Regions from separate parts of the Mesorhizobium sp. M0106 genome, predicted to be linked through region 1. Evidence: predicted binding sites of a transcription regulator. Region 1 holds the regulator's gene; each other region holds the start of a gene.
What was found. The regulator PhoB, encoded in region 1, activates phosphate uptake and scavenging genes when phosphate is short. The targets are predictions, from matches to a motif close to TGTCATNNANCTGTCAT.
Positions count from the first base shown of each region.

Region 2: NKJ55_RS23820 (inorganic diphosphatase) is a predicted target of PhoB. The motif match lies at 7,078-7,094, and genes of this name have one in related genera.
Region 3: NKJ55_RS31110 (LTA synthase family protein) is a predicted target of PhoB. The motif match lies at 3,672-3,688, and genes of this name have one in related genera.

Region 1 is NZ_JAMYUA010000018.1:23,975-33,676, reverse strand. It holds gene xylF (D-xylose ABC transporter substrate-binding protein) at 1-950, opposite strand, end outside; gene NKJ55_RS18690 (ROK family protein) at 1,237-2,481, shown strand; gene phoB (phosphate regulon transcriptional regulator PhoB) at 2,491-3,180, opposite strand; gene phoU (phosphate signaling complex protein PhoU) at 3,197-3,904, opposite strand; gene pstB (phosphate ABC transporter ATP-binding protein PstB) at 3,937-4,740, opposite strand; gene pstA (phosphate ABC transporter permease PstA) at 4,737-5,588, opposite strand; gene pstC (phosphate ABC transporter permease subunit PstC) at 5,592-6,581, opposite strand; gene pstS (phosphate ABC transporter substrate-binding protein PstS) at 6,641-7,702, opposite strand; gene NKJ55_RS18655 (hypothetical protein) at 8,355-8,708, shown strand; gene NKJ55_RS18650 (DUF2865 domain-containing protein) at 8,792-9,702, opposite strand, start outside.
Region 2 is NZ_JAMYUA010000028.1:5,674-15,375, forward strand. It holds gene NKJ55_RS23765 (DUF2333 family protein) at 1-91, opposite strand, end outside; gene NKJ55_RS23770 (DUF1402 family protein) at 432-1,382, opposite strand; partial or broken gene NKJ55_RS23775 (transglutaminase-like cysteine peptidase) at 1,573-1,910, opposite strand; gene NKJ55_RS23780 (transglutaminase-like cysteine peptidase) at 1,902-2,213, shown strand; gene NKJ55_RS23785 (transglutaminase-like cysteine peptidase) at 2,197-2,385, shown strand; gene NKJ55_RS23790 (transglutaminase-like cysteine peptidase) at 2,357-2,530, shown strand; gene NKJ55_RS23795 (undecaprenyl-diphosphate phosphatase) at 2,533-3,360, opposite strand; gene NKJ55_RS23800 (CDP-diacylglycerol diphosphatase) at 3,626-4,558, opposite strand; gene tatB (Sec-independent protein translocase protein TatB) at 4,533-4,901, opposite strand; gene NKJ55_RS23810 (hypothetical protein) at 5,128-5,694, shown strand; gene NKJ55_RS23815 (hypothetical protein) at 5,965-6,294, shown strand; gene NKJ55_RS23820 (inorganic diphosphatase) at 6,419-7,060, opposite strand; gene NKJ55_RS23825 (multicopper oxidase family protein) at 7,559-8,914, shown strand; gene NKJ55_RS23830 (hypothetical protein) at 9,209-9,514, shown strand; gene NKJ55_RS23835 (transglutaminase-like cysteine peptidase) at 9,595-9,702, opposite strand, start outside.
Region 3 is NZ_JAMYUA010000054.1:10,627-20,328, reverse strand. It holds gene fabF (beta-ketoacyl-ACP synthase II) at 1-1,259, opposite strand, end outside; gene NKJ55_RS31125 (acyl carrier protein) at 1,294-1,530, opposite strand; gene fabG (3-oxoacyl-[acyl-carrier-protein] reductase) at 1,718-2,455, opposite strand; gene fabD (ACP S-malonyltransferase) at 2,516-3,481, opposite strand; gene NKJ55_RS31110 (LTA synthase family protein) at 3,729-5,654, shown strand; gene NKJ55_RS31105 (pilus assembly protein TadG-related protein) at 5,686-7,230, opposite strand; gene rpsF (30S ribosomal protein S6) at 7,686-8,186, shown strand; gene rpsR (30S ribosomal protein S18) at 8,186-8,434, shown strand; gene rplI (50S ribosomal protein L9) at 8,646-9,230, shown strand; gene NKJ55_RS31085 (cyclopropane fatty acid synthase) at 9,384-9,702, shown strand, end outside.

The sequences.
Region 1 (9,702 bases):
TCCTTGGTGATGGCGACCGGGGTCAGGAACAGCGACTTGACGGTATTGCCGCCGGGCGTGGTGAAATCCTTCACGCCGGCAATGTCGGTCATCTGCTTGCCGTCGGCCAGTTGCGAGGCGATCTCGGCGGCATTCTTGCCGAGCTCGCGCGCATCCTTCCACACCGACACGGTCTGTGTGCCGAGCGCGATGCGGTTCAGCGCGGCGTGGTCGCCGTCCTGGCCCGAAACCGGAACCGATCCGGCCAGCCCTTGCGCCGTCAGCGCGGCGACGACGCCGCCGGCAGTGCCGTCATTAGCGGCGACCACGGCATCGACCTTGTTGTCGTTGGCGGTCAGGAACTGTTCCATGTTCTTCTGAGCGTTGGCCGGCAGCCAGCCGTCCGTATAGGCCTCGCCGACATTCTTGATCTTGCCGCCGTCGATGGCCTCCTTCAGCACCTCCATCGAACCGGCAAACAGGAAATCGGCATTCGGATCGGAACCCGAACCCTTGATGAAGACGTAGTTGCCTTCCGGCTTCACCTTGAAGACTTCGCGGGCCTGCATGCGGCCGACTTCCTTGTTGTCGAAGGTCAGATAGAACACGTCCTTGTTCTCGATCAGCCGGTCATAGCCGACGACCGGGATGCCTTCGTCCAGTGCCTTCTGCACGGCCGGCCCGATGGCCGAGGCGTCCTGCGCTAGGATGATCAGTGCGTTGGCGCCCTGCGAGATCAGGCTCTCGACGTCGGTGAGCTGCTTGCCGGGGTTGGACTGTGCGTCGGCGGAAATATACTTGTCGCCTGCGGCCTCGATGGCCGCCTTCATTGCGGCCTCGTCGGTCTTCCAGCGCTCTTCCTGGAAGTTCGACCAGGAAACGCCGATGACCTTGTCTTTAGCCTGCGCCACCGACGCCAGCGCCAGCGTCATGGCGACACCCGCCAGAATGGCGGTCGTGAATTTCTTCATCATATCCTCCCTGCGCCGCGTACGGCGTGACCAATTGGCTCAAAGACCAGCTTAGAAGCTCTAATTTTTTCGAGCCTCGAAAAAATACTGGCCCGATCTCCGGCTGCTGTCAACATCGATTCTGATGGATTTTGATGACTCTGCGAGTTTTTTCGAGCGTCGGAATAAACGATGACAGCGCCACCTGCATCTGACACTATTTGCCTGCATCCGACACTATTTGTCGGACATTACCGACGGCTTCCGGTTCATGAGCGGCCGCGGCAACCGGGAGGAAAGCAAAACAATGTCGGTCGGAATCCGCCATGACGATTTGCGCCGGCGCAACCGGGCGATGGTGATCTCGGCGGTGCGCCGGGCCGGCCAGCCATCGCGTACTGAGATCGCAGCTACCACCGGCCTCAGTCATTCGACCATATCGGCGATCTCTTCCGACCTGATACGGGAAGGCATCCTCGCCGAGAGCAAGGCAAGTGAGCCCGTTTCGTTGAAACGCGGTCGTCCGCAGGTCGGCCTCGCCCTCAATCCGGAAGCGGCGGCGGTGCTGACCGTGGTGTTGTCGCTGAATTTCCTGTCGGCCGCCATTATCGACTATACGGGACAGGTGGTCGCCGAGGAACAGCGCCGGCTGGACACGCTGACCATGCCGCGCGACGAGCTGATCCGTGAATGCATGGCCATCGTCCGGCGCCGGCTGCAGGATCCAGACCTTGACGTCCGCAGTGTCGCCCGCATCGCCCTGGCGATTCAGGGCATTACCGACTCCCCTGCACGCGCCATGCTGTGGTCGCCGATCACGCCGCAGACCGACATCGCCTTTGCCGACATGCTGGAGGGCGAATTCGGCATCCCGGCAACGGTGGAGAACGACTGCAACATGATGGCGGTGGCTTTGCGCTGGCGCAATCCGGATCGCTATCGCGACGACTTCATCGCCATCCTGCTTTCGCATGGCATCGGCATGGGGCTGGTGCTGAAGGGCGAACTGTTCACCGGGACGCATTCCTCGGGCGGCGAATTTGGCCACATGATCCATCGTCCGGGCGGCGCGCTCTGCCGTTGCGGGCGGCGCGGCTGCATCGAGGCGTATGCCGGCAACTACGCCATCTGGCGCAACGCCAGGCAGATGAGCGAAGACAGCGAACCGGTCGCCGACGTCAGCGACGCCGACATGCGAGCACTGGCGGCCCGGGCGCGCGAGAAAGATGGGCCGGAACGCGAGGCCTACCGCAAGGCCGGCGAAGCGCTGGGTTTCGGTCTCGGCTCGCTGTTCGCGCTGATCGATCCGGCACCGGTCGCGATGGTCGGCGCCAGTGCCGCCGCCTTCGATCTGATCGAGCCGGCCTTGCGGAAGGCAATCGCCCAGACCGCCGGCGGCCAGCATTCAGGCTCGATCTCCTTCGATACAGAGCCGAACGAATTGCCGCTGATCCGCGAAGGCTGCGCGATGCGGGCGTTAAGCTTCGTCGACCAGGAGATTTTCGCGCCGGGCGCGCAAATGAGGCCCAGCGTCAGAAAGAACGTAGCATGACCAGGCGGGTCAATCTTCCCTGATCGCATAGCCGGCACCGCGGATGGTGCGGATGACATCCGGCATCCGGCCGTTGTTGACGGCTTTGCGCAGCCGCCCGACATGCACGTCGACGGTGCGTTCGTCGATGTAGATTGTCTCGCCCCAGACATTATCGAGTAACTGGCTGCGCGAGAAGACACGGCCCGGATGCCGCATCATGAACTCGAGCAGCCGGAATTCGGTCGGCCCGAGCCTGATTTCGCTCTTCTTGCGATAGACCCTGTGCGATTCGCGATCGAGCACGATGTCGCCGACCTTCAGCACGCTGGACAGCACTTCCGGCTTGGCGCGCCGCAGCAGCGCCTTGACCCTGGCCATGAATTCCGGTGTCGAAAACGGTTTGACCAGATAGTCGTCGGCGCCGGTCGAAAGACCGCGCACCCGGTCGCTCTCCTCGCCGCGCGCGGTCAGCATGATGATCGGCAGCCGCTCGGTTTCGGGGCGCACCCGCAACCGACGACAGAGCTCGATGCCGGAAACCGCTGGTATCATCCAGTCGAGCACCAAAAGGTCGGGCACATTCTCCTGCAAACGGATCTCGGCTTCGTCCCCGCGTGTCACCACCTCGACCTGGTAGCCTTCGGATTCGAGATTGTAGCGGAGCAGCACACCCAACGGCTCCTCGTCCTCCACCACCATTATGCGTGGTGCGATCATCGGCTGGGCACCCCCATCATGTCACCGGTGCGGACATTGTCGTTTCGTCCTGCTTCGGACGATTGACCGGCAATTGCTCGCCGGTCAGCACATAATACGCATTTTCGGCGATGTTGGTGACATGGTCGCCGATCCGCTCCAGATTCTTGGCGCAGAACAGCAGGTGCGTGCAAGCGGTGATGTTGCGCGGATCTTCCATCATGTAGGTCAACAGCTCGCGGAACACGGACGTGTATTTGACGTCGATGCGCTCGTCGGCGGCACGCAGCTTGGCCAACGCGGCCGCATCGCCTGCAGCATATTCCTCGATGACACCCTGCACCTGGATGAGAACCAGCTGCGCCATCGCGTCGATGGAATGCGACAGGTCCCGCGGCGTGGCGCTGAGGCTGACCGCACTCACGCGCTTGGCGATATTCTTGGCAAGGTCGCCGATGCGTTCGAGGTCGCCCGCCATGCGGATCGCTCCGACCACATGGCGAAGATCGTGGGCCATCGGCTGGCGTTTGGCGATCAGGGTGATGGCGCGGTCGTCCAGTTCGCGTTGACGCGCATCCATGATGGCGTCGTCGGAAACGACGCGTTGCGCCAGCACGTTGTCGGAATTCAACAGGGCCTTGGTCGCCCCGCCGACCATCGAACCGGCGAGGTCGGCCATGTCGCGGATCAGCTTGCTGATCTGCTCGAGATCCTCGTCGAAAGAAGCGACTGTGTGTTCGCCCATGGTCCTGTCCTCATATGCATGATCGGAACGGCTCAGCCGAAGCGGCCAGTGATGTAGTCCTGCGTGCGCTTCTCGCGGGGTGACGTGAAGATCTTCTCGGTCCGGTCGAACTCGACCAGCTCACCCAGATACATGAAGGCGGTCTGGCGCGACACGCGCGCCGCTTGCTGCATGTTGTGGGTTACGATGACGATCGTGTAGTCGGCTTGCAACTCGTCGATCAGTTCCTCGATCTTGGCGGTCGACAACGGGTCGAGGGCCGAAGCCGGTTCGTCGAGCAGAATGACTTCCGGCTTCACGGCCACCGTGCGGGCGATACAGAGCCGCTGCTGCTGGCCGCCGGACAGGCTCAAGCCGCTGGCGTTGAGCTTGTCCTTGACCTCGCTCCACAGCGCGGCGCGCTTCAACGCCTGTTCGACGCGGCCGTCCATCTCGGACTTGCCGAGGTTCTCGTAGAGCCTGACGCCGAAGGCGATGTTCTCGTAGATCGACATCGGGAACGGCGTCGGCTTCTGGAACACCATGCCGATCTTGGTCCTGAGGAGGTTGAGATCCTGCGACCGGTCGAGAATGTTCTTGCCGTCGAGCAGCACCTGGCCCTCGGCCGTCTGTTTTGGGTAGAGCTCATAGATGCGGTTGAACACACGCAGCAGCGTCGATTTCCCGCAGCCGGAAGGGCCGATGAAGGCCGTGACACTGCGCTCAGGCAGCGACAGGCTGATGTCCTTCAGCGCCTTGCTCTGGCCGTAGTAGAAGTTGAGATTCTTGACCTCGATCTTCGTCTTCTCGGCGACCGTTTCGGCCATCGTCATGTCTGGGGACAACATCTGTGTCATCTGTCCTCTCTGCGTCCGGTAAGGCTGCGGGCGAGGATGCTCAAGCCCAGAACCGTCAGGGTGATTATGAGTGCGCCGGTCCACGCCAGTTGCTGCCATTCCTCGTAAGGGCTGAGAGCGAACTGGAAGATGGTCACCGGCAGGCTGGCCATCGGCGCGTTGATATTGCTGCTCCAGAACTGGTTGTTGAGCGCGGTGAAGAGCAGCGGCGCCGTCTCGCCGGAAATGCGTGCTATCGCCAGCAATATGCCGGTGACGATGCCGGACAATGCGGCGCGGTAGGCGACCGAACGGATCACCACCCAGCGTGGCGCGCCGATCGCGGCACCGGCTTCACGCAACGCGTTCGGCACCAGGTTGAGCATGTCTTCAGTGGTGCGCACGACCACCGGAATGACCAGGATGGCAAGCGCAACGGCGCCGGCAATGGCCGAGAAATGTCCCATTGGCCGCACCATCAGCTCATAGACAAACAAGCCGATGATGATCGACGGCGCCGACAACAGGATGTCGTTGATGAAGCGGACGACGGTGGTGATGCGCGAAAAGCGTCCATACTCGGCCATGTAGGTCCCCGCCAGCACGCCGATCGGCGTGCCGACGACAACGGCGATGATCGTCATCAGCAGGCTGCCCGCGATGGCATTGAGCAGGCCGCCGGCCTCGCCCGGTGGTGGCGTCATCTCGGTGAAGACCGCGAACGAAAGCCCGGCTGTGCCCTTATAGACCAGTGCGCCGAGGATGAGCGCCAGCCAGGCAAGCCCGATGCCGGCGGCGACGACGCAAAGCGCCATCATCACCGAATTCCTGGCTTTGCGGCGGCTGTGGAGCGATGAGGATGGCGACATCGGTCAGGCTCCCGTACGGGCGTCGATCCGCATCAGCATATAGCGGGCGGCGGCAAGGATCAGGAAGGTGATGACGAAGAGGATCAGGCCGAGCGAAACCAGCGAGGAGGTGTAGAGGTCGCCGTCGGCCTCGGTGAATTCATTGGCGATGGTCGCCGAGATCGTCGTGCCCGGCGCGAACAGGGAGGCACTGATGCGGTGGGCGTTGCCGATGACGAAGGTCACCGCCATGGTCTCGCCGAGCGCCCGGCCGAGGCCAAGCATGACGCCGCCCATGATGCCGATGCGGGTATAGGGAATGACCACGCGCCGGGTCACTTCCCAGGTCGTGCAACCGATGCCATAGGCCGATTCCTTCAGCACCGCCGGCACCGTATCGAAGACATCCTTGGTGATCGAGGTGATGAAGGGCAACACCATGATGGCGAGGATCAGCGCCGAGGTCAGAAGGCCGATGCCGTAAGGAGGGCCGGCGAAAAGGCTGGATAGTCCCGGCACGCCATGGAAGATGTTGATGATGAAGGGCTGTATCGTCGTCTGCAGGAATGGCGCGAACACGAACAGGCCCCAGATGCCGTAGATGATCGAAGGAATGCCGGCCAACAGCTCGACCGCTATGCCGATCGGGCGCCTGAGCGGGCGCGGGCAGAGCTCGGTGAGAAAGACTGCAATGCCGATGCCGATCGGAACCGCGATCAGGATGGCGATGGCCGCCGTGACCAGGGTGCCGTAGATCGGCGCCAGTGCGCCAAATTTTTCCGTGACCGGATTCCAGCTTTCAGTCGTCAGGAAGGAGAAACCGAAGGACGACAGCGCCTGCCACGAGCCGGCAAACAGCGAGATCGCGACACCGCCGAGGATGACCAGCACAAGAATTGCGGAAGCGCGGGTGAGTCCGCGGAATATGGCATCTGTGAGCGCGAAGCGCCGCACCGTAGCTTCCCTGGCCCGGGCTGCTGCAGATGATGGCATGGCATCGGAAGCGATGGTCATTGGGTCCTCGCGATTGAAGGCAACAGGGAGGGCGCCATCGACGCCCTCCCTGGAGGAGATTACATAGCCGAGTAGAGCGGCTTGCCGTCGTCGCCGACGACTTCCTTGGCCCACATGGCCTTGACGCTCTCAACCACCTTGTCGGGCATCGGAACGTAGTCCAGCTCGCCGGCCATCTCGTCGCCCTTGTCGTATGCCCAGGCGAAGAATTTGAGCGCTTCGCCGGTGGTCGCGGCATCATCCGGCTTCTTGTAGAGCAGGATCCACGTTGCCGCCGTCATCGGCCAGGACTCGGCGCCCGGCTCGTTGGCGAGGATGACGCCATAGCCCGGCTGCGAGCTCCAGTCGGCATTGGCCGCTGCCGCCGAGAACGCCGCCGCGGCGGGCTCGACCTTCTTGCCGTCCTTGTTGATCATATCGGTGTGGGTGAGCTTGTTCTGCTTGGCGTAGGCATATTCGACATAACCGATCGCGCCGCCGGTCTGGGAGACGTTGTTGGCAACGCCCTCGTTGCCCTTGGCGCCGATGCCGACCGGCCATTCCACGGCCTTGTCGACGCCGACCTTTTCTTTCCAGTCCGCGCTGACGTCGCCGAGGTAATAGGTGAAGTTGAACGTCGTGCCCGAACCATCGGAACGGTGAACGACCGCGATCGCCTGCGAAGGCAGCTTGACGTCCGGATTAAGCTTCTTGATCGCTTCGTCATCCCAGCTCGTGATCTTGCCGAGGAAGATGTCGGCCAGCGTCGGGCCGTCGAGAACCAACTCGCCGGGCTTGATGCCTTCGAGATTGACGACGGGAACGATGCCGCCCATCACCATCGGGAACTGAGCCAGTCCGGTCGCTTCAAGCTCGTCGCCCTTGAGCGGCGCATCCGAAGCGCCGAAGGTAACGGTCTTGGCTTTGATCTGCTTGATGCCGCCGCCGGAACCGATCGACTGGTAGTTAAGGCCAACGCCGGTGTCTTTCTTGTAGGTGTCGGCCCACTTCGCATAGATCGGGTAGGGGAAGGTGGCGCCGGCGCCGGAGATGTCCGCGGCGAGCGCGGCGGACAGGGTGAGGGTGGTCGTCGCCGCAGCCATTGCAATCGCAACGGCCGCCGAGCGGATGAAATGTCTCATGTGGCCTGCTCCTGTTCGGAATATGGTCTCTCGGCGCCATTCCTCCGGCGCCCGCTGAGGCCAATAGCCCCCGATTATTACAGTCGCATGACAGTTTCATGTCGCTCCGGTAACGGCGCCCAGCCGGGTTAAGAAGGAGCGGCCGCGGGCTTTGTCGGCATGGGCCGCGGTTTGCCGCTGGAATCAGCAGCTTGCGTGAATTCCGGCCGGCATCGTCTGCTCGGCGATCGTAGCCACCGGCTTTAAAAGAAAAAAGCCGGACGGGAGCGCGTTGCATGCAGCCAGAACGTGTCATGGCCGCGCCATCGCCGAAACAGGTCCGTTGGGGTAAATCTGACCCTGTTTCTTGCCGGCGGTCGCTGCTCCCGCCCGTAACTGGAGGAGCGGAACTTCGAATATCCCATTGTCGCCACTGAGCGCAGCTTTGGTATGGTGCGATCGCACCATGGCCTTACGCTGGAAGCGTTGACGAATCGCAAGGTTCTAACTCGCGCTGGACCTCCATCCGCGCCCGACCCGGCGCTCGATCTTCGAGCAACGCCTTCGACTGGAAGTGCGACGACTCTACTTCACGGTATCTACTCCCTTCGCCCTATTCCGCCGGTTGTCGGTTAGGCCGAAGCAGCGTTATAAGCTTGCAGGGGTATTGCTGATGTCTCGACGGATTCTGCCTGTCTTCCTGTGCCTGGCGCTGCCTCTGGGAAGCGGCTGCGCGCGCAGCTATGACGGCACCGTCATCATTCCCAAGCCGCTCGATGTTCGCCGTTTCTGGGACAGGCCTTCGCCGCAGGCGCAAGCCGAACAGTCGCAACTGGAGACCGACGTCTTTCCAGTGGCGCCGCAAACGCCGAAAAGGCCGGCGGTGCGCAGGAGCGCGGCTTCCGTTGCAACGCCTCGGAGGAGGGTCACCAACAACCCGCCCATGCTGTCGCCGGAGCCGACGAAGCCTCTAACTTGCAAGAATGTCAGCGAGCCCGGCAAACGGGCCCGCATGGTCTGCGAATAACCAGCCGACGTCCGTCGATGCGTACGGCTCCAGGCCTTGAAGCGGCTATCCGGCCAGCCGTCTCGGAACATCGCCCGCCCTGGTCAGTCCGCCGGGAAAAAGGCCGGCCCGACCACTCTCACCGGCCGCGCGCCGATCGCTTTCTCGATCGACTGATGCTGGGCAATCCCTGGCACCTCGAAAACCGGCGTTTTTGCCCCTGCGAGAGCGGCACCGGCAGTTTCGATCCCGGATTCAGGAATTTCCGCGACGACGCCAAGATCCGGCTTTGCCGTCGGCAACGGAATGATGGCGTTGCTCATGTTGGCCGGTGTCACGGTTCGTGCCCTGAGCTCGGCGACGCGCCGGTAATAGCGCTTGACGTCGCAGGCCTTGAAGTTCGCGTCGTCGCGGTACCGGAACGCGGCAGGTAGCTCCACATAGGGTTTTCCCGACTCGAGCGCGACCATCTCCTCGGTCTCGCGAGTGGCGTCGCTCAGCGTATAGAGGTCGACGCCGGCATCGTCGCAGATGTAGCGACACTGATCGACCGTTTCCTTCAGATCGTCGCCCTTGGCGAACTGCGATTTTGGCGCGGGGAAGAAATATCCGTCCGACAAGCGAACGCAAAACAGCATCCGATTGCCGCCAATTGTTGTGCCTGCGGACTGGGCCTTGGGTGCCGTGCGTTGCTGCGCCGGCTGTTTCTTGGCAGCGGGGGCGGCGCAGCCCAGCGCGACAAACCTGGCCTTCAAACCGGACGTGTCCCTGCTCGAATTCGACAGTCTGGCGATCTGCCGTTGCACCTCCGCCTTGCTGCTGACCAGGTCGGCGCAGGGATTGAAGAAGAAGCCGGCCGTTTTCGCCGTGCATCTGCGTTGTCTCTCAAGCTTTTGAATCGCGGCGAGTTGCCGGCGCAGTTGGGCAAGCTCGGGGCTGGTCCCGCCGCTGCGCCCCGCCGAAAGCAATTGGCTCCTGATGGCACCGCAGCTATCCGCGTAGGAGAAGGATGTGC
Region 2 (9,702 bases), on a different contig from region 1:
ACGGCCACAGGATGACGCCGATGGCTAAGCCGATGCCGCGGCCGATCCACTGGAAAATCCGGGTGAAGAAATTCACGATCGGATCAAGCATGGCGATGTCACCCCCTCAGTCAGTCAAGCCGTAGAGGCGCATGCCAAACGCCACCTTGTCTTTCAAATATGTGATTTTCAGAACGTCGCGCTGGGTAAGCCATTCTCAGTTTGGAGCCGCATGGTAATCGACACACGATACCTCGCTTGGCCATCTTGCACGCGACCGGCAATTCCGGCGCGCTTTATGAGTTCGCTTGAGTGCACTGTTTGCTTCCATCTGATGTCGATAGATGTTCGCCAAATGCAAGCGGAATTGGTCTCATGACAGCCAGCTTTTCCGGCATAAATCTGTCCTGCCATCCGACGCAGGTTCGCGAGTGTCCGGCCACCAACCACGATCATTTCGTGCCATCGGTGAGAAGCGCCTTGAGTTCTTCGAGCCTGTCGTTGATGAGCCAGCCGTAATAGTTCTCGACGGGCAGGGTGCGGCCGGTCTTGTCGGTCACGGCTTGCCTCAACTCACGTGCACGTCTGCGCGGCTGGCCAACATTGTAGAGCGTGGCGGTGATTCCGGGATTACCGGATATATCGAACCCCTGTTCCCGATAGGCATCGATCGAATCCCGGATGATCGCGGCGATGTAAACAAGACTGCGATCAGGATCCATGACGTCGCGATAGATCGCCTGCGGGCGATCGGGCGACAATCGGGGAAGCTTGCTGACCCGGCTGACCATGTCTGTGACCTGCAGGGCTGCAAGCGGGCTTATCTGTCCCAGGCCGAAGGTCTGCCCCGCATAGAAGGGTTGGAAGAAGGCCCGCTGGAACGTGATGGGTTCGTAGTCGACGCCATCGACCTTGCGACCCCGGAATGTCTCTTCCCAGACCTGGTCACGGCAGCTCCAAATCAGCGCGCTGCTTTCGAGAGAAGCGCAGGATGCGAATTCGGGCCGCTGGACGAATGACTGGACCGGAGTGCCCCTGTAGCTGAAGGAGAACTTCAGATCGGCATAGGCGAGCGCCTTGACGTAATAGGTCTGAACCGAGTCGACCACGCTGATATTGTAGGTGTGCTCTCCGACGAGAGCCGCGACGATGTGGATCGGATCGATGCCATAGGCGAGCGCCGCCTTCCTGATCTTGCCGACGAGCTTGCGGTCGTCCCGTATCAAGGCGGTTATGGCCCGATACTTCTCCTCGTACGTCGTGTTGAATGCCTTGGAACGAAGCGCGGACGCTCTTGGGATCACCGGTTGCTCGGCAAGACGATTGCCCGTCGGGACGACTGTGACAGTCTGCGCCACGGCTGGGGCCGTTCCGACACAAGGTGCAACGATCGTCACCGTCATCAAAAAGGGCTGCAGCTTGGCTGTTGGCATGAGGCTCCGTTGGCAGCCTCCGGCTCCGTGAAGGGATGCAGGGTGTGCCGTCATATGGTCATGGCAGTGTGCTTTCGAGCCTATAACAGAGAGGCGGAGGTTTTGCGAGCCGGCAAGGTGTTCGGATGCAAGGACGCTGGAAAAAATGTTCGGCATCGCGTTACCTAAGCGCGCCGACGAGAAGATTGTCTTCGCTTAAGATGGAAACCCACCGTCTCGTGTTGTATTCCGCTTGGCGCTTCAGGTAGTGATAGTTCGTCTCGTACCAGGGACGAACCCTATTGGTCAGATTATCGAGAATGAAATCGCCCTTGTCGGTTCGAACCGCCAATACAGCGTGCCCTTCGCCATCGGACTTGCGCACTGCCGTCAAGAGCAGACTGGAGACGCGAAGGCCTTTCGCATCAGCGTTCGCCGATTTTCCAGTGCATAATCCTCGCAATCACCCAGATTATCGTCAGGATAGGACCAATATTCTGGAACTCCATTGTGTTCCATGTCGCTCACTGGCTTGACGCGGTGGTTTACGGATACGTTGACGCCTACGAGCGATCGCAAAAGTCATCGGTCATGCTCGGCGAATGCAGGGCAGCTCACATTCATGCGAACAAACGGACGGACAACGCAGCGATCGGTCATTACGAATACTGTCGGAACTATCGCGATGATTGCTCGATCGTCACGCGCGACCCGAAGCCCGTCGAACTGACCCGCTCCTTGTGTGAGACGCTGATCGAAATCAACAACAGGGCCAACACGACGATCATGGCCATGACGGACATAGATACCCGGTGTCGATGAGAAATGGGAGTATCCCTATAAGGGATTTGGCGACTGCGACGACATCGTGCTGGAAAAACGTCGCGAACTGATGAGACAGGGCGTGCCCCCGCAAAACCTTTTGGATAACGGTGGTCAGGCAGTCGAGCGGCGAGGGGCACGCGATGCTGAGCGTCAACACGACCGCCGGTGACTTCATTCTCGACAATCTGGAGCCGAAGGTCCTGCTGTGGTCGGACACCGGATATACCTACCTGAAGCGCCAGTCGCGATCCAACTCCGGCCATTGGGAAGCGATCGAATCCCAACAGAACATTCTCGTCAGCGGCACGAAATAATCTCAGGACGCTGACAGGAGACCGGCGCCAAGAAGCAGAAATATCGAGGCGCCGAGCCCGATCCGATAATAGACGAAGGGTATGTAGCTGCGCGTCGAGACTAGCTTCAGAAAACCCACGATCGCGACATAGCCGACCGCGAAGGACAGCAGGGTGGCCAGCGCGGTCGGACCGGCGCCGACCGGACTGTCTGCCCCCCAACTCGCATAGAGCTGGAAGAAGCCTGAGGCGAGCACGGCAAGTATCGCCAGCAGGAACGAATACCTGGCGGCGGCCTCTCGCGTGTAAGCCATCAGCAGTCCGGCGCTTATAGTGTCTCCCGATCGCGAAACGCCCGGGATGAGGGCCATCGCCTGGGCGGCGCCGAACAGAAGGCCGTCCCGCCAGCCCAGATCGCGCAAAGCCTTGCGCTTGGCGCCCAGCCGGTCGGCGGCCGCGAGAACCAGCGCGAAGACGATCAACATGGTTGCCGTGAGATAGAGGTTGCGGGCCGGACCTTCGATCAGGTTCTTCAGCAATAGTCCTAGGATGCCGATCGGCAGGGTCCCTATGATCACCAGCCATCCCATGCGGGCATCCGGGTCCAGCCGTTCACGGCGGCCGGCCAGGGAACGCAGCCATGTGGCGATGATGCAGATGATGTCATGGCGGAAATAGATCAGGGCCGCGATCTCGGTCCCGATCTGCGTAATGGCGGTAAATGCGGCGCCGGGATCGCCGGCCGGTGGCAGGAATTCACCAACGATCCGCAAATGCGCGCTTGAGGAGATCGGAAGAAATTCCGTCAGTCCTTGAACCACTCCTAGGATCGCCGCCTCGCTCCACCCGATTTCAGCCAATTGCACTTCCTTTGCGTGGTGCGCAGCTCGTCTCGGGCTGTCGCTTCATCGGATCGTCGAAGAGCCGACGTTAGCCGGTGCGGGCCTGCAGATAGGAGAGCATGAGGAACTGTGGGGCGGTCACGCAGCTTTGCTGCGCTGATCGGGTCTTGGATTGTCGTTTGCCATGCCCGGATACCATTCCGCGAAGACTGCTTTGAGACTTCCGTCGAGTGTCCGGGTGCGGCCATTGCTTCGCCCGTTGCCTCGTGGGCGCTCAACGCGAGGTGCAGTCGTGATCCAAAAGGCGCTCGGCCGCTGAGCTTTCCCAATTGGTCAGGATGTAAAATCCCGGTCTTGCGCCGGCGAGTTCGGCGCCAACGACGACGACATTTACGTGATGCATGGCGCCCCGGGCCTGCGGCAGGCCGGAAGCGATGATGCCGACTACGTTGGTCGTTTCCAAATCCGGCTTGTCGACTGCCTTGATCCAATAGCGTTTCCCCATCAGAGCCAAAGGGAGAAGCTGCCACGGACCTTCCACCTTCGGCCCCTTCAGGACAAGTTTCTTTTCCACCGACACCGCAACGCAATCGATATGGATGTGGAACTGATCCTGGGATCGCTCAGTCCTGGAATTCACAGCCATGGCGATGGCCGTTCGTGGAAGGTGACGTCCGAGGCTCGCCGAGACCTTGCTTCGTGCTTTCCATGCCCGATTCCAGAGTTGGGAACTGCCCTGCCAACGGACAGACGGGCTTTCAAGGCCGGCAACAGCCGTAAGTGGCGTCAACAGAAACTCGGTCCGGTATCGGGGTGATTTAATGAGAGCTGATCCAGGCACGCCCTGCCTGGGCAGGATCACTTCCTCGCAGGGGAAAGCGCTGCCAAGATGCGCTGCGGCAAGAGCGCAGGTCTGCACAACCTGCCAGAGCGCGTTGCGATGCGCTGAAGCGGAGCCGACGTCGGTGACCGCCGCAGTCAGCAACGCGATTGTCAAACAGAGCACGGCTGCAGCACGGCAGTGGTGGAACAATGGTAACCTGTGAAGGGATTTTACAGCGAGGGGAATGCCCGAGATGAGGTTTTGAGTCCCGGCGCGCAGTCGGCGAAACCGAAACGGTGAAGGTGGAGCGGCTGGGAGCCTCGCGATGGTTCCGATGGGCGACTGCTCTTCTGCCCGATCACTGGTTTGATGACGTTTCGGCATTAAACCTCGCATCCTTGGCCGTGACCGATGTCAGTTCAGATTCTGCGCCCCGCTCAGCGGCCGGATCGAGATTGCTGTCCTTCCCTACTATGGCCTTGTCAGCGCTTCGCGGCACGTCCTCCATCGCATTCTGAAGCATCGAGCGGGTTTCCTGCAGGTCGAGTTCCTTCTCGGCTTGACGTACGGCGTCGTCAAACTGCTTTCGAAAATCGCCCGCAATCCGATTGAATGTCTTCATCATTGCCCCCGCCGATCGCATGACTTTTGGAAGCTCCTCCGGGCCGAAAACAACCAGCGCCACCACGAAGATAACCAACAGGTGGGTCATGCCAAGTCCGAACATCGGTACGTCCTCTCGCGCAATCGCCGGCAGCGACAACCTCTCCGCTGGTTTGTGGCGACCGATCCGGTTGAATGCCTCGACCTACGGCGCCAAATCCAACCATCATAGCCTCTCGCCTGAGCCATTCCAGTATGCGGCCGCGGGAATGTCGTTCATACTTCGAGCCATGTGGCACCACTCGTCAACCCGAATATCAGGCGCACGTCTGGTAGGGATATTCGCAACCGTGCTCGCAGCAAGCGGACTCCTCGCTGGAGCCGATGGCACAAGGCCCAGAATATTTGAAGCAGGCGCCTACTCCTTTTCCGACGAACTCGGCGGATTCCGGATCATTGCCGCTTCGGGAGCCGGAACAAGGGCCGATCCCGTCGTGATCACCGAGGAACTCGAGTCGGCAAGCCCGGTAACCCTCACCATACGCGCCATCCGGCCGGTTCAGCCATTCGGTGCCTCCGGCAACTATGCCACCGGGTTCATTTCCCTAAGGATCGTTGCCCTCAACAACAGCGGTCACGCCTGGGTCGAATTCGAGTTCGAGTTGCAGGAGATTCTCAACCAGCCAAGCGATTCCAGCGACGGGCTTTCGTTCGACCAGGCGCGCCGCGAAACGGATGCAATTCGGTCCGATAGTTTCGCCGAATTCAGTCGTGAATTCGAACCTTATGACCATCTTCTGTTCCGGAAAGGCGAGGTCGATCCGCTGAGCACGGTTTCGTTCTCATTCCTGGTGACTGATTTCACGCCGACTGCGCGGCTCTATCTCGTTCAGGACCCGCGCATTCCCTCAACCTGAACGTGTCGCGCATCATCGCGGCCGTCGGTTCGAACAACGCTGCTCGTCATGCATGCCGGCAGTTTGGCAGGTGTCGTTGGGCGCGGCATGCCGATGGATTTGCTGGTCATTTTGGTCGCTTGGCCGTGCCTTTGATTCGGGCCACAAAATACGGACAACAGGGCAAAACCCGACGCGAACGACGATTGAGGATCGTGAGCGCCCGCGGTACGAGTTCTCCGCCGAGTTACTTGTGAAGCGTTCACACTAGCGACAGTTCCGGATCGTGCTATGATCTTGCGCATGAGGACGATCCCGGCCTCTTACATTCTGGTTTTCGCGGCGCTCGCTGCAACGCCCGCGCGGGCCGAATGCCAGTGCCTCGCCAACGGCCACATTTTCCATCACGGCGAAATCGCTTGTCTGCAATTGCCGTCAGGTCCTGAACTCGCGCAGTGCGACATGGTTCTCAACATTTCGTCATGGAAAAAAATTCAGGATGGATGCCCCGAGGCGACGGCGCCGTTTGGCTTGCCTGTCAAAGGGGACGAGCAGAAACCAGGCGAAGGCGGAGATAAAGCCAACGATTTGGCTTTATCAACAGCAAACGCCCGGAGCTAAAGCGAAGCGCAGTTTGCGCGCATCCAACAGTGCGACGCAAGCCCAACGCATACCCTAGCGGTGTTCCAACACCGCTAGGAACCAGCCCTATGGATGAGCTTCCTGTTGAGATTCTGCTTTCCTGTCAGTCCTTCTTGTTCCGGTAGCTTTCAATGGCTTTGCCAACCATGTCGATGGCGACGTTGGCGCCACCAAAGCCGTTCAGCTCAACGGCCTTGCGGCCTTCAGGTAGCTGCTTGTAAACTCGAAAGAATGCCTCGATGCGCTGTCGTTCGATGGCCGGAAGATCATCGATGGTCTTGACCCCGTCATATTGCGGATCGATATCCGTAGCCGGCACAGCGATGATCTTGTCATCCGCTTCGCCGCCGTCGACCATGTTGAGCACGCCGATGGCGCGGACTTTGATCAGAGCACCGGGCACAACGGGTTCCCGGGTGAAGACAAGCGCATCCAACGGGTCGCCGTCGCCGCCCAACGAACTGGTAACGGAACCATAGTTGGCCGGATAGACGACCGGCATGGACTGATATCGATCGACGACGACATGGCCTGTCTCGGCATCGATCTCATATTTGGTGATGCTTCCCGCCGGAATCTCGATAACCGTGTAAAATTCGCTGGTGTCTTTCGGCTGCGGAAAATCGAAAGCTGTGACGAATTCGGCGAAAGCGGGCTGCGTGCCCAGCAGGGCCGCAAGCGCCATGACAGTCGGCAAAGCGCGCATGGTTGTCTCCAGAGGTTGGACGGGCAGGGCGCCCTGCATCCGCCTAGCCACCGTATGTGACGGCAGCATTACAGGGTTCCGTTATTGAAATTGGATGACCGTATTTGCACCGATCCTGCGGCGAGCAGAAATGGGCCGAGATAGAGCGCTGACGAGTGATGAGCGTCTATGGGCGTTTGCGTTTATGGGCGTTTAAGAGACGGTGGCCGCTTCAAATGTGCTATTTCAGGCGAGCCCATTTCCGGCAAGGGGATAGCTTGCGTCGTAACTCCTGCCAATCGGGCACGCTACACCCACAACACGCCGTTCGGCGAGAGCTGCCACGTAGACGCCTCGCGGCTCAGTGCGACGTTGTGTGGCAATCATCAAAAAGCAAGTGAAACTCCAACTTCAGTTGAAGTCCTTCGGAGACTACGCCACCTTGACCTTGAATCATTGCCAGGGTTCGAAATTCGTGAACGAAGAGACAACAACACCACGTCCGCTATACTCCACTGAAAGGGCTGCTTCATGTCGGGAATGTCGCGCAGGGGATTCTTGCTGGGCGGCACGGCAGCAGTAGCTGTCGGCGCTGCAGGCGGGCTGATTGCCGGCAGGGCCGTAGCAGCCGATCTGACCTTGCGGGTTTCAGCGATCAGTCGGTCGATTTTGCCCGGCACCGTCACCAAAGGGATGATGAGTTTCGGTGCGGGCGGGCCGCCGCCCACTCTGCGTTTATTGCGAGGTAGGCCGTTTTCCATAGACGTGGTCAATGATCTCGATGAAGCGACGAGTGTGCACTGGCATGGATTGCGCATCGCCAATGCCATGGACGGCGTGCCTTATCTCACCCAGCGTCCCATCGCGGCGGGCGAAAGCTTCCGTTACACTCTGACACCGCCGGATGCCGGCACCTATTGGTATCATCCGCATTGCAACACGCTCGATCAGATGGCCCGCGGTCTGACAGGCATGCTTGTTGTCGAAGATGACGAAGATGCCGGTTTCGACCAGGATTTGCCGCTCAATATACGCGACTTCCGTCTCGGCGAAGACGGCCAGTTCATCGAATTGTTCAAGGCACGCAACGCTGCGCGCGGCGGCACGCTGGGTACGGTCTCGACGGTAAATTGGGAAGTCACCCCGATTTACGATCTGCCAGCGGGCAGCCTTGTGCGCCTGCGTTTGGCAGTCACGGATGTCACCCGTATCGGCACTTATGACCTCGATGGCGGAACGGCCAAAGTGATCGCTCTTGATGCCAACCCGCTGCCGCAGCCTGTTGCGCCTCGGGGCATTGTCATCGCGCCCGGCCAGCGCGCCGATGTCGCCCTCCGCGTGCCTGATGGCGAAGACGAGATCGTCAGCCTGAATCTCAGAACAGCCAAGGGACCTCGCGTTCTCGTCCGATTCCGGCCTATCGGCGCCAGCGCGGGGCGGACGCTTGGCGAACTCAAGCCGCTGCGGCCGAATCGCGTACCGGAGCCGGATCTTGCCGATCCCGAGACAATGGACTTCGTCTTTGGCTGGTCGCCCAATGGTGATGCGCCGGCGCCGGGTGTTTGCGGCACGCTCGGCTACACCTTCTGGTCGATCAACCGCGTCGCCTGGCGAGGGGACGCGCCGGGGCCAGTTGATCCGCTCGCGGCTCTAAAACGAGGCAAAAGCTATGTTCTGCGCCTTCGCAACGAAACGCCGAACGATCATCCGATCCATTTGCACGGTATGTCTTTCCGTCTGCTACGCTCCGACAAGCGCAAAATTGCGTCGCCTGTAACAGATACGGCCCTTCTTAAATCGCAAGAAGTGATGGAAGTGGCGTTGGTCGCTGACAATCCGGGTAATTGGGCATTCCATTGCCACGTCATTGAACATCAGAAGAGCGGCCTGACCGGTTATTTGCGTGTGGAATGACCCGGTCCTCATCCAGGGTTGCGTTGCCGAGGGCGTGAGAGGGTCGAAATTGGGCGAGGCGGAGCGTCCGAGTTCTCGCCGCACTAATGGCGCTACTGCTCACGGGCGCCGGAGCGGCCGGCGACGGGTGCTGATCTGTGCATCTGATCGAGCCTCTGCTGAGTGGCCTCCCGGGCTCGCTCGCCAACGCCGGTTCCCATGCCACCGCGGTCGCGATTGCGTTGGTCATCATCACGGCGCTGTAGCTCATGCTGGGCGATCTGGCGCCCGCTCCGGATCGTGCTATGATTTCGCATGAGGACGTTCCATGCCTCTTGCATCCTGGTTTTCGTGGCGCTTGTTGCAACGCCCGCGCGGGCAGAATGTCAGTGCCTCGCCAACGGCCGGACGTTCCATCACGGTGAATTCGCCTGTCTGCAATTGCCGTCTGGACCGGAACTCGCGCAATGCGACATGGTTCTCAACATTTCGTCATGGAAAAAAATTCAGAGCGGCTGCCCGGAGGCGACAGCACCATTGAGTGTGCTCGTCGAAGGGGGCGAGCAGCAATCAGGCGAAGCCGGACACAAAGCCTTAACAACGACGAACACTCCGACCTAAGACGAAGAGCAGGCTGCGCATCAGCCACAGAGATCTCTTTCGGCAAGGCGTCAACTTTGGGGTGAACTGTTACACTACCGTCACTTGATTGCGCTGACCAGCGGGTTGTCGCCATCGAGGGAGACCCAGCGCCCCGTGTCGGTGCCGGTTTGCCTCTTCAGGAAGCGGTAGCCGGTCTGGTCCCAGCG
Region 3 (9,702 bases), on a different contig from region 1:
CCATTGTAGCGCTGGAAGACGAGCGAGGCGTTGGTGCCACCGAAGCCGAAGGAGTTGGACAGCGCCACGTCGATCTGGCGGGCCCGCGGCTTGTGCGGCACCAGGTCGATCGCCGTTTCGCGCTCCGGATTGTCAAGATTGATCGTCGGCGGCGCGATGTTGTCGCGAATGGCGAGGATCGAAAAGATCGCCTCGGCAGCACCAGCCGCGCCCAGCAGGTGGCCAATCGACGATTTGGTCGACGACATCGATATCTTCGAGGCGGCGTTGCCGACCAGCCGCTCGACGGCGCCGAGTTCGATCGTATCGGCCATGGTCGAGGTGCCGTGCGCGTTGATGTAGTCGACATCGGCCGGCGTCAGCTTCGCCCGGTTCAGCGCCGCGCTCATGCAACGGAAAGCGCCGTCGCCGTCTTCGGCAGGCGCGGTGATGTGATAGGCGTCACCGGTCAGGCCGTAGCCGGTGACCTCGGCATAGATCTTGGCGCCGCGGGCCTTGGCGTGTTCGAGCTCCTCGAGCACGACAACGCCGGCGCCCTCGCCCATGACGAAGCCGTCGCGATCGCGATCATAGGGGCGTGAGGCCGTTTGTGGCGCGTCGTTGCGCTCGGTGGAGAGCGCGCGGCAAGCGGCGAACCCGGCGACCGACAGTCTCGTCACCGGCGCTTCGGCGCCGCCTGCGACCATAACGTCGGCATCGCCCCAGATGATCAGCCGGGCGGCATCGCCGATGGCGTGCGCACCGGTCGAGCAAGCGGTGACGACGGCATGGTTGGGGCCTTTCAGCCCATGGCGGATCGAGACCTGACCGGAGACGAGGTTGATGATCTGGCCAGGGATGAAGAATGGGCTGATGCGGCGCGGACCGCGTTCCTTGAGGATCATCGCATTCTCGGCGATGCCTTCGATGCCGCCGATGCCCGAACCGATCAGCACGCCGGTGGCGCACTGTTCCTCATGCGTCTTCGGCTGCCAGCCGGAATCCTTGAGTGCCTCGTCGGCGGCCGCGATCCCGTACAGGATGAAGTCGCCGATCTTGCGCAGTTCCTTCGGCTCGAGAACGGCTTCAGGATTGAAAGTGGCGTTGGAGCCGTCACCGCGCGGAATGACGTGGGCGACCTTGCAGGCAAGGTCTTCCACCTCGAATTCGGTGATGCGCTTGGCTGCGCTGCGGCCGGTCAGAAGCTCCTTCCAGCTGTGCTCGAAGCCCATGCCGAACGGCGAAAGCAGCCCAAGGCCCGTGACGACGACACGCCTCATCGCAGGTCCTCCCCGGTGATGACTGCAAATAGCGTCAGGCGGAGGCCTTGTCGATGTATTTCACCGCATCGCCAACAGTCAGGATGGTCTCGGCGGCGTCGTCCGGGATTTCGACACCGAACTCTTCTTCGAACGCCATGACAAGTTCGACCGTGTCGAGGCTGTCCGCGCCCAGATCATCGATGAAGCTCGCCTGCTCCGTCACCTTCTCGGCATCGACGCCAAGGTGCTCGATGACGATCTTCTTGACGCGCTCTGCGGTGTCACTCATTTGGGCATCCTCGTCTTTTGGTTGTCTGTCTTCGTTAGCGGGCAGAATGCCGCTAATCAAGCTGAAAGATGGTCCTGCCGGAAACGCAGCGGAACAGGACCGGTTTTTGCCCGAACCGCCGGGTTGCGGGCGGCATTACACGAAAAATCCCGTGCATCCAAGACGGAATGAAGCGTTTTCCCAAGTGTTAGATCATTGCCATGCCGCCATTCACATGAATGGTCTGGCCGGTGACGTAGGCTGCCTCGTTGGAAGCGAGGTAGGCGACGGCAGAGGCGACTTCGGCGCCCGTGCCCATGCGCCGGGTCGGGATCGCCGCCATGATCGCCTCTTTCTGCTTGTCGTTGAGCTTGGCGGTCATCGCCGATTCGATGAAGCCCGGGGCGACGCAGTTGACGGTGATATTGCGGGTGGCGATCTCCTGCGCCAGCGATTTGGAAAAGCCGATCATACCGGCTTTGGAGGCGCAGTAGTTGGTCTGGCCGGGATTGCCGGTGACGCCAACCACTGAAGTGATGTTGATGATGCGGCCATGGCGGCGCCGCATCATCGGATGAGTAAGCTCGCGGGTCAGCCGGAACACGGCGGTCAGGTTGACCTCGAGCACGCTATCCCAGTCGGCGTCAGCCATGCGTACGAACAACCCGTCCTTGGTGATGCCGGCATTGTTGACGAGGATGTCGACGCCTTCGAGGTCGGCCTCCGCCTTCTGGCCGAGCGCCTTGACGTCGTCGCGGTTGGAAAGATTGGCCGGGAAAAGCTTGACCCGGTCGCCCAGTTCGGCGGCCAGCGCCTCCAGTTTCTCGATACGTGTGCCATGCAGGCCGACGATGGCGCCCTGGCCGTGCAGCACGCGGGCGATCGCCTCGCCGATACCTCCCGATGCGCCGGTGACGAGCGCCTTGCGGCCGGTCAATTCGAACATTCTTGCCTCCTGATCTGAGCGAACACCCTTCGCATGGAGCGGGGTCAAATCGCCAGTTGATTATGCAAGCGCCGCCAGCGCCGCCTCGACATCCGCCGCGGATCCGATGCCAGTGGTGGCAATATCGCGGTTGATGCGGCGGGCCAGCCCCGACAGCACCTTGCCGGCGCCCACTTCGTAAAGCGTCGCAACGCCGTTGCTGCCGAACCACTCCACCGTTTCGCGCCAGCGCACGCGCCCGATCACCTGTTCGACGAGTCGGCGGGCGATCTCGTCGGGATCGCTCGTCGGGGTCACCGTAACATTGGAGACCAGCGGCACGACCGGCGCACTCTTCGTCACGGCGGCCAGCGCCTCCCGCATGATCTCGGCCGCAGGCTTCATCAATGCCGAATGGAAGGGCGCCGAGACCTGCAGCATCAGTGCCCGCTTGGCGCCCTTCTCCGTGCATAGCCTCGCCGCCAGTTCGACCGCTGGCCTGGCGCCGGAGATCACCAGCTGGCCGCCGCCATTGTCATTGGCGATCTGGCAAACCAAGGCTTGTGCGGGATCTTTGGCGGCGCCCTGGGCGGCCTCTGCGCAAGCGGCTTCGACATCGGCCTGTTCCAGCCCGATGATCGCCGCCATGGCGCCCTCGCCGGCCGGCACAGCCGCCTGCATGGCATTGCCGCGGATGCGCAACAGCCGGGCGGCGTCGGCGACCGAAACGAAACCTGCGGCCGCAAGTGCCGAATATTCGCCGAGCGAGTGGCCGGCGACATAGGTGACCTTGCCGTTCAGGGAGAAGCCCCGCGCCTCCAGCGCCCGGATTGCGGCAAGCGACACCGCCATCAGCGCCGGCTGGGCGTTGGCGGTCAGCGTCAGCGTCTCTTCCGGGCCTTCCCAGATCAGCTTCGATAGGTTTTCGCCGAGCGCGTCGTCAACTTCCTCGAAGATCCGCCGCGATTCCACAAAGGTATCGGCGAGGTCCTTGCCCATGCCGACAGCCTGGCTGCCCTGCCCCGGAAAGGTGAATGCGATGGCCATCGGCGGCTCCCAGCTGCTGGTTCACGTTGCCTGTGACGCAAGGCGTGCGGCCAAGTCAAGTCCAACCTTGATCGCGTAATATCGGCCGAGTGCCTGTTTCGGCAGGCTTTTTGGCGATCACTCATGATGAAAACCGCTCACGATTTGTTTGCTGGCTCTTCTTATTTCCGCCACAGGCGCTAGGCTTTGCGTGACAGTTCGATGACAATCGAGTGACGCTTTTGTTGCGGGCCGGGGAACTATTGAAGTGGCAAAGACCAAGCAGAGCGCAGCCGAGGCGGCGCCCCAGTTTCTTGAAGGCGATCCGTCGACCGGCTATCTGCCGGCGCGCAAATGGCCTGTCATCCGCTATGGCCTTATCAGCTTGCTGGCTGCGGCCATCCTTGTGTTTGCCATCGAACTGATCGTGCGCGGCAACTTTGCCGGCACCATTGATTTCTTTCTGCAGCCTTTCAAACCCGGCTGGACCACGATCATCATTTTTGCGCTGATCCTCATCGGCCTCGACGCCGTGCTCGGCCGCAGTCATCAGAGCCTGATGATCGTCGCGCCGCTGACATTGTCGCTGGCGTTCGTCGGCCACCAGAAGTCGCTGTATCTCGGCGATCCGCTCTATCCGACCGATTTCCTCTATTCCCGGCAGATCGTGGCACTGATGCCGCTTCTGGTACGCGATCGCCCGGGAACCGCCATTGCCCTGGCGATCGGCATCGTCGGCGGACTGTCGCTGCTCGTCTACGGTTGGCGGCTATGGCGCCGCCGCGTTCCGGCGCTCAGCCACAAGGGCCGCCTTGCCCGGCTGACGCTGACAGTACCGCTGATCGCCTTCTTCGTTTCCATCATGGACTATGCCACTTTCTCGTGGACGCGCGACCGGCTGCAGATCATCCCGATCATGTGGGACCAGAAGGAAAACTATGCCTCGAACGGTTTTGCGCTCGCCTTCGCGCTGAACGTCCCGATGGCGCATGTCTCGGCGCCGCCCGGCTATTCCGGCAAGGCGATCGAAGCGATCGGCAAACCGCAGGTGACGGCTTCGGTACCCGCCGAGAAGCCCGACATCATCGTCGTCATGAGCGAATCCTTCTGGGATCCGACCAAGCTACCAGGCGTCACCATCACGCCCGACCCTATCCCCAATGTGCGGGCACTGCGCACGGGTTACATGTTCTCGCCCGAGTTCGGCGGCATGACGGCCAACATCGAGTTCGAGGCCCTGACCGGCTTTTCCAACGCCTTCCTGCCGGCGGGCAGCATTCCCTACCAGCAATATGTGCGGACACCGACTCCCTCGCTGGCGACCTTCCTGAAAAGTCAAGGCTACCGGGCGCGCGCTATCCATCCCGGCACTAACTGGTTCTGGAACCGGGGGGCCGTCTATGCCGATTTCGGCTTCAACGACTTCAAGTCCGAGGAGACGTTGCCGCCCATGCAGAAGCGCGGACCGCTCGCGTCGGACGCTGCGATGACCGACGAGATCATCCACGAAGCCGATACCAGCGCCGAGCCGGTCTTCTTTTTCGCCGTCAGCCTGCAGAACCACGGGCCGTATGAGCCGTATCGCTATAACAATCCGACCCACAAGGTGCAGGCGCCGATCAGCCAATGGGCGCGTGAATCGCTGTTGAGCTATGCCGAAGGCTCTTCCGACGCGGACCGCGGCCTCGAGCGGCTGATCGAATGGGCGAAGAAACGCGAGCGGCCGACCGTCATCGCGTTCTTCGGCGACCATCTGCCGCCGCTTGGGCCGGTCTACGTCGAGACCGGCTTCCTGAAGGACAATGTGGCGCCGCGCAAGGAGGCGGCCGACCAGATGCTGCTGCACCACCAGACGCCGCTGATCGTCTGGTCGAATCGCAGCGGCCCGGCCGAGGATCTGGGCGCCGTCAGCCCGTCCTTCCTGCCCTACCATATCCTGAAGACAGCCGGCATCAGCCATCCCTATTACACCGGCTTCCTCGGACAGTTGCGAGAGCGCTACCGCGTTATCGACCGCAATTTGCTTTTGGCACCGGGGGGCGACGCCACCCCCGATTGGTCGCGTCAGAAAGAAATCGATCCGGCAATCCGCGACTTCCGTCTGCTGCAATACGACATGATGTTCGGCAAGCGCCATGCGGCGCCCGATTTCTTCCCCGAAACCACAGGCAAAGTGGCTGCACACACGAGTTGAGCAGCGGCGGCGGGAGAGCGGCCGACGTCGTTCAGTTCGTCAAGTGCAGCTGCGAAATCGAGCTTCCGATTTTCAGGAAGACGCTTTCGAGCTGACTGACGTCGTTGGTCGGGTAATAATCCGACGGCGACGATGCGCAGGCCTCGTAGAGCTTGCGGTTGGCTGCGGTGTCGGCCTGCAGCAGCACTGTGAATATCTGCACGTCCTGCTTCTTCAATGTGTTGCATACATTGGTTGTCCAATCGTCGACATTGCGCGCAGCCGCGGTCTGGTCGCTGGATCCAAACCGACCCGAGGCCAGGAATCCGTAGGAGCCATAGTCCGACTTCTGTGGCGTATCCTTCGCGCCATAGACAACATTCTCGCCGTCGGTGAGCAGCAGCACCGTTTTGGTCGTGCCTGACGACCTGAACGGCGCGCCGTCGCTGTAAGGCGCTTCCGGCGAGAGCACCCGCATCCCCCATGACAAGCCTTCCGAAACATTGGTCCCCGAGCCGTTCCATTCGATCATCTCACCGACGGCCTTCCGCAATTTGTCGAAATCATCGGTCAGCGGCACTATCGGCGTCGGACAGGCCCGGTTTGGGCCGATAGTCAGTGGGCCTCTCTTGTCGTTGATCAGCTTCATCGTCGAAACACTGTACTTCGCCATGTCGCTGGTGAGGCCGGGAAGCACGGTGACAACGGTATCGTCGAGATAGGAATTGTTGTAGCCGGTCGCTGAATTGCCGTAGGAGCTGGTTGGATTTTTAGCGTTACCTGGATCGTCCGGCGCGAAATAGGGTACGAACAGGGTGTCCGGTTTGTTTTGGTCGGGCGAAATGTCGGAAACATTGTTGGTTCCGGGCCGCGCTTCGACGCAGCCTCTCCATTCGACGCCCAATTGCTTGAACAGGTCCATATGGTTGACGCGCTTGCCGCCGACCAAGGGGAAATTGGCGCCATTGTTCGGCGATTTGCCGGCCATGTCGATCCAGGCCGGATCGTAGTCCTCGCCCTTGACGTTGACGGCGGTGACGAACGGCACCACCGCGACACGTACGCTGCGCGTCGGCGACTTCGCCGCTTCGAGCATATCGATCAGGGCCGTCGCCGCCGTCCGCAATGCGCCGATGCGATCGTTGCTGGCCATCGACCCGGTATTGTCGAGCACCAGCACGACTTCGAGCTGATTGGTCGATTCGACGGCGCCGGCATCGACGGTGATGCGCTTGTCGTCGCCGAACAGGAAGGCGAAGTTCAAATTGACGTCCGCCATGGCGACAGCCTTTGTCTGGATGTAATTGAGGCCCCTTTCCACGGTAAGCGTCGCTTCGGCGTTCCTCAACTCGCTGTGGCCGGCGACATTGGTCTGGAAGTAGCGGTCGAAGACGTCCTTGCGCGAAGCCTCGATGTCGCCGAGATGCGAAGATGCAAGGTTCGCGGCATCGAGCGCGTTCTGCAAGCTGACCTTGGCCCTCATCAAGGTGGACACGTCCACGGCAAAGGCGACGGCGGTCAGAACCGCAGGCAGCCCGAACGCCAGCATCAGGGCAAAGTTGCCGCTCTTCGAACGGCAGAATTTGTCGAAAAGCATTTTTGTCCCCAAAACCGCCTTGCTGCCGACCTCGCGCAGACTGTTTGCTTTTGCATCGGCATGATGAACGACGGGTTGCCGCCACGCCCGCCGGTGCTGGAACTTCGCATGGTGGTTAAGGTCCGGTTTCAGGAAATCCGTAAGCCTTGCCGTCGAGGCCCATGGCGCTCTGGGACAGTAGGGCCGTTTGCCCTGTCGTTTGGCCTTGCTTTGCGACCAAATTCCTGTATAGACGCCCGCAATCTGCCGGTCCTTGCTGGGGGCTGAACGGAGGGCCGGAGGTTTTTCGAAACCTTCGTGTGAAGCCAGAAGCGCTTCCGCCTCCCGTGTCTCCGCTCTCGACCGTCTCGTCATGCTCCTTTCTTCCCCGCCTTTGCAAGGATTGCGGGTCAGAGAAGTTGCAGAGGCTTTTGCCGCCGGGAACCGGGAGAGAAACGAAGAAAGGCACGAACACTATGGCTCTATACGAACATGTGTTTCTTGCCCGGCAGGACCTCTCGCAGCAGCAGGTCGATGCGCTTGTCGAACAGTACAAGGGCGTCATCACCGCGAATGGCGGGTCCGTCGGCCGGGTCGAGAACTGGGGGCTGAAGTCCCTCACCTACCGGGTCAACAAGAACCGGAAGGCATATTATACACTCATGGACATCACCTGCCCGCCGGCCGCGCTCAATGAAATGGAGCGCCAGATGGGCCTGTCCGAGGACGTGCTGCGTTTCCTGACCATCAAGGTCGATGCGCATGAGGAAGGTCCGTCGGCAATGATGCAGAAGCGCGAAGAGCGCTCGGAACGCGGCGGCTTCGGCGACCGCGACCGTGGCGATCGTGGCCCGCGCTCATTCGGCGACCGCGATCGCGGTGACCGTGGTGATCGTCCGCCGCGCAGCTTCGGCGATGGCGGTGCCGATCGTGGCCCGCGCCGTCCGCGCGAAGGCTTTGAAGGAGCCGCAGAATAATGGTCGACATCAACCAGATCCCAACCCGGCGCCCCTTCCACCGTCGCCGCAAGACTTGCCCGTTCTCCGGCGCCAACGCGCCGAAGATCGACTACAAGGACGTGCGGCTTCTGCAGCGCTACATCTCCGAGCGCGGCAAGATCGTGCCATCGCGTATCACCGCCGTCAGCCAGAAGAAGCAGCGCGAACTCGCCAAGGCGATCAAGCGCGCCCGCTTCCTCGGCCTGCTGCCCTACGTGGTCCGCTAAAATCTACGCGGGCGGTTCGCCGCCCGCTTTTCCCACGGCGACGGGCGCCGCAGGGTTTGCCATCAAAATCCCGGGTTGGATTTCGACAAGAGATCCTAACTGCCGCGACAGGCAGGACAGCGACACAGGCGGCGACGCCCCAGCTTCCTGACCTGTTCCAGACAACTCGGCGCCGATCCTGAGGATAGCGCCCAAGCGAAGGAACAAAACCATGGAAGTCATTCTTCTCGAACGCGTTTCCCGCCTCGGCCAGATGGGCGATACCGTCAAGGTCAAGGACGGGTTCGCCCGCAATTTCCTGCTGCCGCAAGGCAAGGCGCTGCGCGCCAACGAAGCTAACAAGAAGAAGTTCGAGGGACAGCGGGCCCAGCTCGAAGCCCGCAACCTGGAGCGCAAGTCCGAAGCCGCGCAGATTGCAGAAAAGCTCGACGGCAAGAGCTTCATCGCCGTGCGCTCGGCCGGCGAAACCGGTCAGCTTTATGGTTCGGTCTCGACGCGCGACATCGCCGAGCTGGTGACGGCGGAAGGTTTTTCGGTCAACCGCAACCAGATCCTGCTCAACCAGCCAATCAAGACCATCGGCGTCACCAATGTGGCGATCGCACTGCACCCGGAAGTCGAGGTTACCATCACGCTCAACATTGCCCGCACGGCCGACGAAGCCGAGCGCCAGGCCAAGGGCGAAACACTGACCACCGCCGAAGCCATCTACGGCGAGGACATCAACGATAATGCGCGGCCGGAAAACTTCTTCGATCCGAATGCGGAGTTCGAAGGCGGCGAAGACAACAGCTGATCGTCATTCGTCGGCATTCGCCGGCTAATCGCTATTCTGGACCAATGCCCGGGCCTCGTACCCGGGCATTTTTATGCCAAATGGAACTTTTCGAACCCCTATATCTTGATGCAGAATAGGACAGCATGTCTGGCCGAGAGGGGACAATTGGTCATGAATATTCTGCTGAAACGCGTTCTCGACCGCCTGGTCCGCATAGGCAATCTCAAGGTGACAGGGCCGCAAGGCTCGATGGTGACTTTCGGTGACGGCAGCGGCGAGCCGGTGCACATGCACATCAAGACAAGGCATGCCGAGCGCGCAATAACCTTCGATCCGATGCTGGCGGTGCCGGAAGCCTACATGGACGGTGAACTCGACATTCTCGAGGGCGGCGTGCTGGGGGTGATGCGAATTGCCTTCCAGAACATGGGCAGCGGCGGTATCGATGCCACCTGGTCGAAGGCGATCGAAGGTCTGCGCCACGCCTTCC